2 linked regions of the Methyloferula stellata AR4 genome follow. The protein of the gene in region 1 interacts with the protein of each later gene in a pairwise test. Links are inferred from orthologs where the notes say so. Each region holds a gene or a part of one and is shown on either strand. Other genes may lie near its edges. The genes, in order: dnaQ and dnaE.

The links.
Region 2: the proteins of dnaQ (region 1) and dnaE interact in binary tests that used the Escherichia coli proteins (3 or more experiments, as listed by UniProt). The link is inferred for Methyloferula stellata AR4 from one-to-one orthologs.

The regions. Positions count from the first base shown.
Region 1 is NZ_ARWA01000001.1:697,222-703,224, reverse strand. What follows is about bases 1,662-4,653. They hold dnaQ (DNA polymerase III subunit epsilon), read left to right. Parts: upstream 1,662-2,799; coding sequence 2,800-3,507; downstream 3,508-4,653. Other genes in these bases: A3OQ_RS21240 (FxsA family protein), read right to left, coding at 4,141-4,635; secB (protein-export chaperone SecB), read right to left, coding at 3,538-4,029; coaE (dephospho-CoA kinase), read left to right, coding at 2,125-2,715; A3OQ_RS0103505 (shikimate dehydrogenase), read left to right, coding at 1,662-2,128. Also shown: A3OQ_RS0103515 (pyruvate, water dikinase regulatory protein), read left to right, coding at 1-653; A3OQ_RS0103510 (Maf family protein), read left to right, coding at 657-1,283; more of A3OQ_RS0103505, read left to right, coding at 1,280-1,661; A3OQ_RS0103475 (Tim44/TimA family putative adaptor protein), read left to right, coding at 4,860-5,567; mltA (murein transglycosylase A), read left to right, coding at 5,586-6,003. UniProt on the Escherichia coli protein: DNA polymerase III is a complex, multichain enzyme responsible for most of the replicative synthesis in bacteria. The epsilon subunit contain the editing function and is a proofreading 3'-5' exonuclease.
Region 2 is NZ_ARWA01000001.1:2,661,534-2,668,559, forward strand. Bases 1,398-5,412 are described here. They hold dnaE (DNA polymerase III subunit alpha), read left to right. Parts: upstream 1,398-1,756; coding sequence 1,757-5,212; downstream 5,213-5,412. Other genes in these bases: lpdA (dihydrolipoyl dehydrogenase), read left to right, coding at 5,377-5,412. Also shown: A3OQ_RS0113100 (FkbM family methyltransferase), read left to right, coding at 1-209; A3OQ_RS0113105 (hypothetical protein), read left to right, coding at 255-566; A3OQ_RS0113115 (hypothetical protein), read right to left, coding at 768-1,040; A3OQ_RS0113120 (hypothetical protein), read right to left, coding at 1,142-1,360; more of lpdA, read left to right, coding at 5,413-6,822; A3OQ_RS0113135 (DUF423 domain-containing protein), read right to left, coding at 6,934-7,026. UniProt on the Escherichia coli protein: DNA polymerase III is a complex, multichain enzyme responsible for most of the replicative synthesis in bacteria. This DNA polymerase also exhibits 3' to 5' exonuclease activity. The alpha chain is the DNA polymerase catalytic subunit.

The sequences.
Region 1 (6,003 bases):
GCATGGTGCTTTTCACGCTGGTCGATCAGGACCTGTCGCAAGGTCTCGAGGAGGCTTGCAAGAGGATCGGCGCGCCGTGTCTTTCGATCCTGCAGCCGATCCTCAATCTTTTTCAATCCTATATCGGTATGGAATCAACGCCGCGGCCTGGCGCGCAGCATATGCTGAACGCCGAATATTTCCGCCGGATCGACGCTCTGAATTACACCGTGCTGCATGACGATGGTCAGCAGGTCGATGAATATGAGGAAGCCGACGTGCTCTTGATCGGCGTCAGCCGGACCTCGAAGACGCCGACGAGCATCTATCTCGCCAATCGCGGCATCAAGACCGCCAATATTCCTCTTGTGCCCAATGTCCCCCTGCCGCCGGGGCTGCGGAAACTGAAACACCCTCTGGTGGTCGGTCTTCTCGCCTCGCCCGAGCGGATCGTGCAGATGCGCGAAAACCGGCTTTTGGCCTTGAATGCCGATTATGACTCGCTCTATGTGGACCGGCTTTCAGTTGCCGACGAGGTCGCGCAATCGCGGCGGCTATTTGCCGAACTGGGATGGCCGACGATCGATGTGACACGCCGCTCGATCGAGGAGACGGCGGCGGCCGTCATCGATCTCTATCGTGTCCATTCCATGAAATTTATCGCGCAGGCCTGACGCATGTCCGGTTCTAAGGCTCTTTGGCAAAACCCTTTGCCCTTGATTCTTGCGTCCAAAAGTGCGGCGCGGCAGGCGCTGTTGACCTCGGCCGGTCTGCCGTTTGAAGCGGCCGACGCCAAGATCGACGAGCGCGCCGTCGAGGCTTCGCTTCTGGCGCAAAAAGCCGGCGCGGCCGAGGTCGCAGCGCATCTGGCGCGGGCCAAGGCATTGGCGGTGAGCGCCTTGAGACCGGATCATCTCGTCATCGGGGCGGATCAGGTGCTTGATCTCGATGGGCGGCTTTTCGCCAAGCCGAAAGACCTTGCCGAGGCAGCCGAGCATCTGGCGCTTCTCTCCGGCCGCACGCATGAATTGCATTCGGCCTTCTGCGTCGCGAGAGCTGGCAGGATCCTGAAGGAGGAGGTCCCGACCGCGCGTCTCACATGCCGGATATTGGGCCAATCCTTCATCGCGGCCTATGTGGAAACCGCCGGAGCGGAGCTTTTAAACAGCGTGGGCGCCGGCGCCGTCGAAGGTCTCGGCATCCATGTGCTTGAGAAGATAGAAGGCGATCACGCGACGATCATGGGCCTGCCGCTCATTCCTTTGCTGCAATTCCTGCGCGAAGAGGGCAGTCTTCTCGCATGAGTACAAATCCGCCCCGCGCTTGCGTCATCGGCTGGCCGGTCAAACATTCGCGCTCGCCCTTGATCCACACCTACTGGCTGCAACAGCTAGGCATCGAAGGAAGCTATGGGCGGGCCGAAGTCGCACCGGCGGATTTCCAGAATTTCGTGAGTCATCTCGCCGAAAAGGGCTATCGCGGTGGCAATGTCACTCTGCCGCATAAGGAAATGGCCTATCGGCTTGCGACGCGCCGAACTGAACGCGCCGACTCTCTCCAAGCTGTGAATACCCTATGGATAGAGGGTGGAGAGCTTTGGGGCGATAATACTGATATTATTGGCTTTCTCGGTGGTCTGGATGCCGAAGTCCAAGGTTGGGAAAAGACCGGGGATAAAGCCGTCGTGCTCGGCGCGGGCGGAGCGGCCCGGGCAATCGTCCAGGCGCTTTTGCTGCGCAACATAAAAAATATTTTAATATTCAACCGGACGCTTGAACGGGCCGAAGAGCTGGCCCGTCTGTTTGGGTCCGGTGTGACGGCGCGGCCCTGGCAGCAGCTAGGCGAAAGCCTCGCGGGCGTCGATCTTCTCGTGAATACCACATCGCTCGGCATGGCCGGTCAGCCGCCCCTCGATATCGATCTCTCCGCTCTGCCCAGCTATGCGGTGGTAGACGACATTGTCTATGTGCCGCTCGAAACGCCGCTGCTGGCGCAGGCGCACCGTCGCGGCCTGCGCACGGTCGGTGGCCTTTCCATGCTGCTCCATCAGGCGGTGCCCGGATTCGAACATTGGTTCGGGCAAAGACCCGAGGTCACGCCGGAATTGCTCGCCTTGATTGAAGCCGATGTGACGAGCACGCCAAAATGATCGTCCTCGGCCTCACCGGCTCGATCGGCATGGGCAAATCGACCACGGCGAATCTGTTCCGGGCCGAAGGGATCGAGGTTTTCGACGCGGATGCGGTCGTCCACGGGCTCTATCGAGGCAAAGCTACGCCTTTGATTGAAGCAGTTTTTCCCGGAACGACGGAGGCCGGCGTCGTCGACCGGCTGCGCCTCGGCGCCCGGGTTCTCGGCGATCCTGCTGCGCTGCAACAACTTGAGGCGATCGTGCATCCGCTCGTGCGCGAAGCCCGCGAAGAATTTTTGTGCAGTGCAAAAGAGCGCGGCCTACCGCTGGTGGTGCTCGACATTCCGCTTCTGCTTGAGAATGCCGCCGATACGCCAGTCGATGCCGTACTTCTGGTGACGGCGCCGGAAGCAGTGCAAAAGGAAAGATTAGCCCAACGTCCCGGCATGACAGAGGCGCGATTGGAAGCCATATTGGCGCGTCAAATGCCCGATGCCGACAAGCGCAAAAAGGCGAATTACATCATCGATACGAGCCTCGGCCTGGCCTCGGCGGAGGCGGATGTGCGAGACATCTTGCGAAAGCTGATTCCGGGACCAAAATGAGCTTGGATCAAATTCAAATGACGGATTTTTATCTGGCGCATAATCTGATCCGAAAAGTCTGCAACTTTTCGGGATTATGCGCTGATGCGTGAGATCGTCTTCGATACGGAAACGACCGGTCTCGACCCCGCCAATGGCCATAGGGTCGTCGAGATCGGCTGTATCGAGATCCTGAACGCCATCCCGACCGGCCAGCATTTCCACGTCTATATCGATCCCGAACGCGACATGCCCGAGGAGGCTTTTCGCGTTCACGGCATTTCGGCGGAATTTCTCAAGGGAAAGCAGGTCTTCGCGCAGATTGCCGAGGATTTCTTGAAATTCGTCGGAGATGGGCAGCTCGTCGCCCATAATGCCGAATTTGACATGCGTTTCATCAATGCCGAACTCGCGCTCCTCGGCCTTCCGCCGATCGGTTCCGACCGTGTCATCGATACTTTGACGATGGCGCGCCGGCGCCACCCTGGTTCGCCGAACAACCTCGACGCACTCTGCCAGCGCTATGGAATCGATAATTCCCGCCGCACAAAACACGGCGCGCTGCTCGATGCCGAGATCTTGGCGGAAGTCTATGCGGAACTGACCGGTGGCCGGCAGGCCAATCTGCTGCTCGGCGGCCCCAACCGGGGCTTTGATCGATCAGCCGAGGGCCTGATGAAGGCGCGGCCGGAGCCGCTGCCGTTTGCCATTGAGGCGATGGCGACCTTGCGCCATTGGGCCTTCATCAAAACCTTGGGCGACAAGGCGATCTGGCATCAGTTCAAACTGCCCGAGCCGCCATCCGATCCTTGATTTGCTGCGGCCTATGTTGCGCAGCAAAGCTCAGTTCGGCGCCGTGGCCGGAGCGCCGGTCGCCGCGACTTCGGCCATTTTCTGCCGGTAAAGCGAGGCGAAATCGATCGGATCGATATAAAGCGGCGGAAAACCACCGTTGCGCACCGCATCGGCGACGATCTGCCGGGCGAAGGGAAACAGCAGGCGCGGGCATTCGATCATGATGACCGGATGCTGATCGGAGGCCGCGATATTCTGCAGCCGGAAGATGCCGGCATAATCGAGCTCGAATTTGAACAGAAGGTCGGCACCCTCGCCGGCGGAGCCCTCGAGCAGGATTTCGACCTCGAAATCGGCTTCGGCGACCTGCTTGGCGTTCACATTGACCTGGATGGAGATGTTCGGAGCCTTACTTTGCGGCCCTAAAGACCGGGGCGCATTCGGGTTCTCGAAGGAAAAGTCCTTGATATATTGAACCATCGCGTTGAGGGCGGGCACACCATTGTTCGGCTGTGCGTCATTGCCGTTCGCTTCGGCCATTTTCAAAAATCTCCCTCGAAGTCCGCTTGACTGTGCCGGACGGAATGCGGCTGCCGGTAGCATGGATAGAAGAGCGGAACAAGGTGAAGCTGAAACGCCCCGGCCGCGGCTTTAGCTCTGGCCGCGCGGATTGGGCGCGCTATCGTCGAGACGCCGCCACTCGCCATCGGTGAGATCAATCACCTCATCGCGGCGTCTTGGCTGCGATTGCGCCGTGAAAGACGCGCCTTGCCAATGCATCCGATTGGCGAGCCAGAGCCGGATCATCGGTGCCGAAAGCGCAAGCCCGACCAGATCGGACAGAAAACCCGGCAGGATCAGTAATACGCCGGCGATGGCCGAAATCGTGCCATCGACCATAGATTCCGGTTTGAGAACAACGCCTTGGGTACCCAACACCTGTCTCAGGCTCGAAGCGGCGTCCTGGCCGAGCCGCCGCAACAGCGAAAATCCCATCAGGCTTGTCAGGAGGCCGAGCAAAAGCGCGCCCGCCAGGCCGATATAGGCGACAACCAGCGCAAAAGCGCAAAGCTCGGCCGCAAACCAGAGTGCAAACCCGAGCAGAAGGCGTTTTGGAAGTTCGACCGGGCCGTGCGTGATCTGCATCTCTATGAACTCTTCGTAAGCCGCCGCGTGCTCTTCGCGATTTCGCTGGACAGGTGGGGACCTGCTTCCCAAATGGTGCCGGACAGGCGTTTCGAGGCGGTTTGGCGAACTGGCCTCCAGATTGCCAATATATATGATAAGAGATGGGGCATCCGGCAACCACGCTGCCTATCGCTTAAGACCTCTTCTAAGCCACACCGGATCCGATGCACGAGCCATTTGACATGACGACCATTATTTTCGCGCTTCTGGCCATTTTCGTGGTGTGGAAGCTGAGTTCCGTTCTCGGCATGCGGACGGGGCATGAAAAGCCGCCGGTCGATCCTTTCGCCCGGCCGCGCGACGATGCGCGGCGCGAGGCCACCGAAACCGACGGAAATGTCATCAGGCTGCCGGGTGCGGCCAATGACGACAAGCGGGCGCAAGAGCAAAAGGGTGGGGGTCCTGGCCGCTGGGCTGGCTTTGCCGAGCCAGCCACGCCGCTTTGGGCCGATCTCGACGCTTTGGGCCGTGCCGATCCGAATTTCGATCCCAAGGCCTTTCTCGAAGGTGCGAAAGCCGCCTATGAGATGATCATCAATGCTTTTGCCAATGGCGATAAAGCCACCTTGCAAAATCTTCTGGCCGAGGATGTCTTCGCAAGTTTTTCCGGGGCGATTTCAGATCGCGAAGAGCGCGGCGACAAGGTCGAAACCACTTTGGTGTCGATCGACAAGGCGGCCTTCGATCACGTCCAATTGCACGGTAGCGTGGCGCAGGTCAGTGTGATTTTCGCGGTCAAGCTGATCACGGTCACGCGCGACAAGACCGGCGCGGTCATCGACGGCGCCGCGGACAAGGTCATCGATGTCAATGATCTTTGGACCTTTGCCCGCGATACCAGCTCGCGCGATCCGAATTGGAAACTGATCGCCACGGAAAGCCGCCACTGACCCATATCGGGGTTGACGATGATTCGCGGTTTCCTCACGCCTCCCGAGATGTCGCAAGACGCAGTGCCTTTCGCGGCGCTCGACGGATTTGACGGCGAGGATTGCCACGCGGCCTTTCGCGCCTTTTTAGTCTCCTGCAAGGCGATCGTCGAAAACGAGCCGGCTTTGCGCCCGGCCGCCGATCCGGCGCCTTCCTTCCTGAAGACCGTCTGCCTCAAGGCGCTCGCCGAGCCTGCTTCGAATGCGCGGGAGGCGCGGCAGTTCTTCGAGACATTTTTCGCGCCGCATCGCATCCGGCCGAAGACGGCCTCGGGCGCCGGTTTCGTCACCGCCTATTACGAGCCGGTCGTCGAAGGGTCCTTGGCACCGCATCCCGATTTTGCCGCGCCGATCCTAGGCCGGCCCGACAGTCTCGTCGATTTGCGGCAAAGCGAAA
Region 2 (7,026 bases), 2.0 Mb from region 1 along the record:
CTAAGGAACACGAAGAGCTTCGTAACGCCTTTCTCGTGCCTCCAAACGTCTACGATAATTTTATTACGGCGTCTGCCTTTAAGCTCCTGGAACGGGCCGAGACCGCTGAAAGACAAGCATTGGATCTCGCGCGGGAGTTGGAAGCGCTACAGAAAGCGGCGGCGGCGGCGGCGGCGAATAAAAATAGATGGTGGAACATTTTTTCATAAGCAAAATGGCTCCACAGAGTCCGAGGATAGGCCTCGTGGGAGGTCGTGCATCAGTTTGAAATCTGTCCCTCTAATCGCCCGCTCGCCGAACCCTATGTCTTTCCGGTATGCTTAGCGGAAAGCATGGAGGGTGCGGTGCTGGCCGCGATTGTTCTGCTTACAACGTCTATTGCCGCAAACGGGCCTGATTCTCCGGACAGTGCGATGATGCGCTATTCAGATTATCTAGCGATGATAGCTTGTCTTGAGGAGCATCCAAAAAGCCCAACCCAAACAGACTCTGAGCACATTCAGGATTGTATAAAAAGGGTCGTTACGGCGCGCGTTGAGCGCGAGAAAAATCAGGTAGAACAGTAGATGCCTAGAGGACCCAAATGCCAAAGCGTCCCGCCGACGCTGGCATCTCTGATCGGCTTTGGAGCATGCAAGATATTGAGGCTTTGATCGATGCGAAGAAAGATGCGCCTAAAGCCGCGGCTTATAAAATATGACCCTGGGGCTTGGTCTGCCATGACACCATCGAAGATCGGTCTGTTGCTATGATCCCTGGGCGCTCGATTACACGAGCGGCGGCCATTCAGGCGCCCATAGCTCTTCCGGGTCATAGACACCGATGATGCCGTCTGCTCCGGCAAATCCGGAGGCTTGTTCGAAGGCCTCCGAAATCGAGGGGTCGTCGGGCACGGTCGATCTGACGTCCAGGGAACCGCAATCCCCGATCACGATGGCGGTGACGCGGCCGGCGATTGTTTTGTCGTCCCGCAGCATCGGAACGAGCGTCACTTTATAGGTGCTCATGTCGGCTTTGCTGATTTTCTTGAATGTCGCCAATTTAATATCCTCGCGTATCGTGGGTCGTGGGCGCGATCTTTGAAAAACAGGGTACTGTCTCAGTTTAGAAACTGCGACAACAACCGACGATGTTCTCAGGCTTAATTCAAATTCCGGCGCGTGATCGGATTGGCCTGGTAGCGCCAAGGCTGATCTTTGCCGCCCTGGTGGCGCTTGATATGATCTTTGCCTGCCAACTCGTTGAGTTTTTCTCTGATCTGCGGCTCTAACCTCTGCGCGACGCCTTTGACGACCTCCTCAAACGTCAGCGCTTGGTCGGTAGACCCAAGCGTGTCCATGATTGTGGCATCTAGGTCCATGGTCGCACCTCCATGCTTTCCCGTAAGCATAGCGGAGGAATAGGCGAGCGGGCGATTAAAGGGACAGATTTCAAACTGATGCACTACCCAGCGCCTGGTAGTGTTGACAAAAGAACAAAAATAGAACATAAACGCAACATCGGTCAGGGAGTGTTCCTATGTTGCGTATGTTTGAGGATTTCGCCGAGCTCATGTCTCTCGCGGCGCTTCTGGCGCTGATCGCGGCCGTCGCCTGAGAGGCCGCATCTTGTTGAGAACTTTGGGCCGGTGCTTCTTTGGGGCGCGGCCTGAAGCTACTGTCCGGCGCTTCGGTGGAGTGGCCTCGTGACCCTTGTTCTTCCTGATCCCGCGGAAGCCGTGCCGCAGCCGGATGCGCGGCAGATCGTAGAGCCGGCTTTGCTCGATGCCGTCGGCTTCGTGCATCTGCATGTCCATTCGTCCTTCTCGCTGCGCGAGGGCGCGCTCTCGATCGCCAAATTGGCGAAGCTCGCGGTGGCGGATGCCATGCCCGCGCTGGCGATCAGCGACACGAATAATCTCTTCGGCGCTTTGGAGTTTTCCGAAAAGCTCGCCAAGGAGGGCGTGCAGCCGATCATCGGGCTACAGCTCGCCGTCGATTTTGGCGACGGCGCGCAGCTCGCGCCGCGCGGCGAAGAGACGGGCGCCGGGCGCGCCGCGCTCGTGCTTCTGGCGCAGGACGAGGCCGGCTATTTAAATCTCATGCATTTGGCCTCCTGCGCCTGGCTCGATCCGGCGCCGGGCGACACGCCGCATGTCTCTTGCGCACGCCTTGAAGGACGAACCCGTGGGCTGATCGCGCTTTCGGCCGGCCCGGGCGGTGCGCTCGACCGGGCATTGGCTTCCGGGCGGCCGGAGATCGCGGGCCAGCGCCTTGCCTGGCTCGAACGGGCCTTCCCGTCGCGGCTCTATATCGAGCTGCAGCGTCATGGCTTGATGAGCGAGCGCGAGATCGAGCCCCAGCTCCTCGATCTGGCCTATAGCCATGGCCTGCCGCTCGTCGCCACCAACGAGCCATTCTTTGCCGCAACCTCCGATTATGAAGCCCATGACGCCTTGATGTGCATCGCCGAAGGCACCGTGCTCGCCGATACGACGCGCCGGCAGCTTTCGCCCGAGCATAGGTTCAAGACACGCGCCGAAATGGGCAAGCTTTTCGCCGATCTGCCGGAGGCGACGCGCCACTCGGTCGAGATCGCGCTGCGCTGTGCCTACCGGCCTTTGACGCGCAAACCGATCCTGCCGCGCTTCGGCACGTCGATGGAAAATCCCGCCGCCCAGGAAGAAGAAGAGGCGGGTCTGCTGCGCCGGCAGGCCGAAGAAGGCCTGCGGCTGCGTCTTTCGAGGCTCGGCCGCGCGCCGGGGATTTCCGAAGAGGATTATTGGGCGCGCTTGAATTTCGAGCTCGACGTCATCGTGAAGATGAAATTCCCGGGCTATTTTCTGATCGTCGCGGACTTCATCCAATATGCGAAGCAGCAGGGCATTCCGGTCGGGCCGGGGCGCGGCTCGGGCGCGGGCTCGCTCGTCGCCTATGCCCTGACGATCACCGATCTCGATCCGATCCGCTTCGGGCTCTTGTTCGAGCGCTTCCTTAATCCTGAACGCGTATCCATGCCGGATTTCGACATCGACTTCTGCCAGGACCGGCGCGACGAAGTGATCCGCTATGTGCGCGATCGCTACGGTGCCGATAAGGTCGCGCAGATCATCACCTTCGGTTCGTTTCTGGCGCGCGGCGTGATGCGCAATGTCGGGCGCGTGCTCGAAATGCCGCTCGGCCAGGTCGATAAGCTGGCGAAGCTCGTACCGCAGAACCCGGCGGCGCCGGTGCATCTGAAACAGGCCATCGAAAGCGAGCCGCGCCTGCGCGAGGCGGCCGAGGCGGAACCGCGCGTCGCGCAAATGCTGAAGATCGCCGAAACGCTCGAAGGGCTTTATTCCAATGCCTCGACCCACGCGGCGGGCATCGTCATCGGCGACCGGCCGCTCGAAGAACTCGTGCCGCTCTATCGCGATCCGAAATCCGATATGCCGGCAACGCAGTTCAACATGAAATGGGTCGAGCCCGCGGGCCTCGTCAAGTTCGATTTTCTTGGGCTGAAGACGCTCACCACGCTTGCGACCTGCGTCAAGCTTTTGGCAAAACGCGGGATCGAGATCGATCTCGCCAAAATTCCGCTCGACGATCGCAGGACCTTCGAAATGCTCGGGCGCGGCGAGACGGTCGGCGTGTTCCAATTGGAAAGTGCCGGCATGCGCAAGGCGCTTGTCGAAATGCATGCCGATAGATTCGAAGATATTATCGCGCTTGTTGCCCTCTACCGGCCGGGCCCGATGGCCAATATTCCGACCTATTGCGCGGTGAAGCGCGGCGAGGAAGACGCCGATTACATTCATCCCAAAATCGAATCCATCCTGAAAGAGACCTGCGGTGTCATCATCTATCAGGAACAGGTGATGCAGATCGCGCAGGTTCTGTCCGGCTATTCGCTTGGCGAAGCCGATCTATTGCGCCGCGCCATGGGCAAGAAGATCAAGTCCGAGATGGACGCGCAGCGCGACCGCTTCGTCTCCGGCGCGGTGGAGCGCGGCCTCGTCAAGAAGCAGGCCGACGAGATTTTCGATCTTCTCGCCAAATTCGCCGATTACGGCTTCAACAAGAGCCATGCGGCGGCCTATGCGCTGATCGCCTATCAGACGGCCTGGTTCAAGGCCAATCATCCGGTCGAGTTCTTGGCCGCGTCGATGACGCTCGATAAGTCGAACACCGATAAGCTCGCCGAATTCTGCAACGAGGCGCGCCGCCTCGGCATCAAGGTCGAAGTGCCGTCGCTGACGCGTTCTGGCGTCGATTTCGAGGTCGAGGACCGCTCGGGCGAGCTTTCCATTCATTATGCCTTGTCGGCGATCAAGGGCGTCGGGGCAGGGCAGGCGCAGGCGCTGGTCGCCGCGCGCGGCGCGCAAGGCTTTCGCGATCTCGCCGATTTCGCCGCCAGGATCAACCCGCATGACGTCAATAAGCGGATGCTCGAATGTCTGACTTCGGCCGGCGCTTTCGACGCGCTCGAGCAAGACCGCGCGCGGGTCTTTGCCGGGATCGAGACCCTCATGGCCTGCGCGTCGCGCCGCGACGAAGAGCGCCGCGCCGGGCAAAATGCGCTCTTTGCCATCGAGACCGTCGATGAACTGGCCTTGCCGAAGTCGACCGGCTGGACGCTCGCCGAGCGCCTGCGCCGCGAGTTCGATGCCGTCGGTTTCTTTTTGTCGGGTCATCCGCTCGATGCCTATGCGAGGATCCTCAACCGCTTGAATGTGACGCGCTGGACCGATTTCGCTCGCAGCGTGAAACAAGGCGCCTCGGCCGGGCGGCTCGCCGCGATCGTGCTCGACAAGCAGGAAAGGCGCACGAAATCCGGCACGAAAATGGGCATCGTCCAATTGTCGGATCAATCCGGCCAATATGAAGCGATCCTGTTTCAGGAGGGCCTCAATCTCTATCGCGATCTGCTTGTGAAGGGCGCGGCTTTGCTGCTTGGCTTGCAGGCCAATGTCGAAGGCGAGGATGTGCGCGCCCGCATCATTTCGGCCGAGCCTTTGGACATAGCCGCGGGGCGCATTCAAAAGGGATTGCGGGTCTTCCTGCGCGACGAAGCGCCTCTGGCCTCGATCGCCCAGCGTCTCACAAGGCAGGGCGACGGGGAAGTCTCGCTCATCCTCATGCGCGGCGACGACGAAATCGAGGTCAAATTGCCGGGCAAATATCAGGTTTCGACCGATATGGCCGGCGCCTTGAAGGCCATTCCGGGGATTGTCGCCGTGGAACACGTCTAAACATGATGTGATTTCGCCGGTGTTGCGCCATGCATGACTCCGATCCGCCGATCGGCTAGATAAAGCCAGCAGACAAATCATGCGCCGAAAGAAAGACTTGAAAAATCCGCCGCGCGGTTTGATCTCAAATCGTCACTCTGACATTTGACGGATCGAGAAACGGGATGGCGGATAAATCCTACGATATTATCGTGATCGGTGGCGGCCCTGGCGGCTATGTCGCGGCTCTGCGCGCGGCCCAGTTGGGGTTGAAGACGGCAGTCGTCGAGCGCGAACATCTTGGCGGCATTTGCCTCAACTGGGGGTGCATTCCGACCAAAGCTCTGCTGCGCTCGGCCGAGATCTTCCATTATGCCAACCAAGCCAAGGATTACGGTCTCGTGATCGAGGGCAAGCTTGGCTTCGATCCGGGCGCCATCGTGAAGCGCTCGCGCGCCGTCTCGGCGCAATTGAACGGCGGCGTCGGTTTTCTTCTGAAAAAGAACAAAGTCGATGTGATCTGGGGCGAGGCGGCGATTTCAAAGCCGGGCGAAGTGACCGTCACCGCCTCGAAGAAAGCACCGATGCAGCCGCAAAACCCGGTTCCGAAAAATGTCCTGCCGCCGGACCTCTACAAGGCTGCTCATATTATTGTTGCGACCGGCGCGCGGCCGCGTGTCCTGCCGGGCCTGGAGCCTGACGGCAAACTGATCTGGACCTATTTCGAAGCCATGGTGCCTGAGGCCTTTCCGAAATCGCTCATCGTCATGGGCTCCGGTGCAATCGGGATCGAATTTGCGTCATTCTACAAGACGATGGGCACGCAGGTGACAGTCGTCGAGGTTTTGCCGCAGATCCTGCCGGTCGAGGATGCGGAGATCGCCGCCCTTGCCCGTAAGCGTTTCGAAAAGGAAGGCATCAAGATTCTGACTTCGACCAAAGTCACCAAGGTCGAGAAGAAGGCCAATTCGATCGTAGCGACCGTCACCGACGAGAAGGGCGCATCGCAAGTGATCGAAGCCGAGCGCATGATTTCCGCTGTTGGCGTCGTTGGCAATATCGAAAATCTGGGGCTTGAGGCTCTGGGCGTCGCGATCGATCGCGGCATCATCAAAACGGATGGTTATGGCCGCACGAATGTGAAGGGCGTCTATGCCATAGGCGATGTCGCCGGGCCGCCGATGCTCGCGCATAAGGCCGAGCATGAAGGCGTCATCTGTGTCGAGGCGATCAAGGGCTTGCCCGTGCATGCGCTCGACAAAGCGATGATTCCCGGCTGCACCTATTGCCAACCGCAAGTGGCCTCCGTCGGCCTCACCGAAGCCAAGGCCAAGGAGGCAGGTTTCGAGATCAAGGTCGGACGCTTTCCCTTCATCGGCAACGGCAAGGCGATCGCGCTCGGCGAGCCGGACGGTCTCGTCAAGACGATCTTCGATGCCAAGACCGGGCGGCTTCTTGGCGCGCATATGGTCGGCGCCGAAGTCACCGAATTGATCCAAGGCTTCGTCATCGCCATGAATTGCGAAACGACCGAGGAAGAATTGATCCAGGCCGTCTTCCCGCATCCGACGCTGTCTGAAATGATGCACGAAAGCGTGCTCGACGCTTATGGGCGCGTCCTTCACACATAGAGCTTGTTCGGTTCTGATGGAATCAGAACCGAGGCTCTGTGATTCTGTTTTTGACGCGTTTTCTTCACGCGAACCGGTATCCACTTCGCTCGAAAACGCTCTAAGAACGCCTTACGACGCCGGTTTCCGCAAAAGCAGAAGAGCTGCTACGGCCGTGGCAAGCCATCCGATGATCAGCGAGCTGCCGCCCAAGGGCGCGGCCAT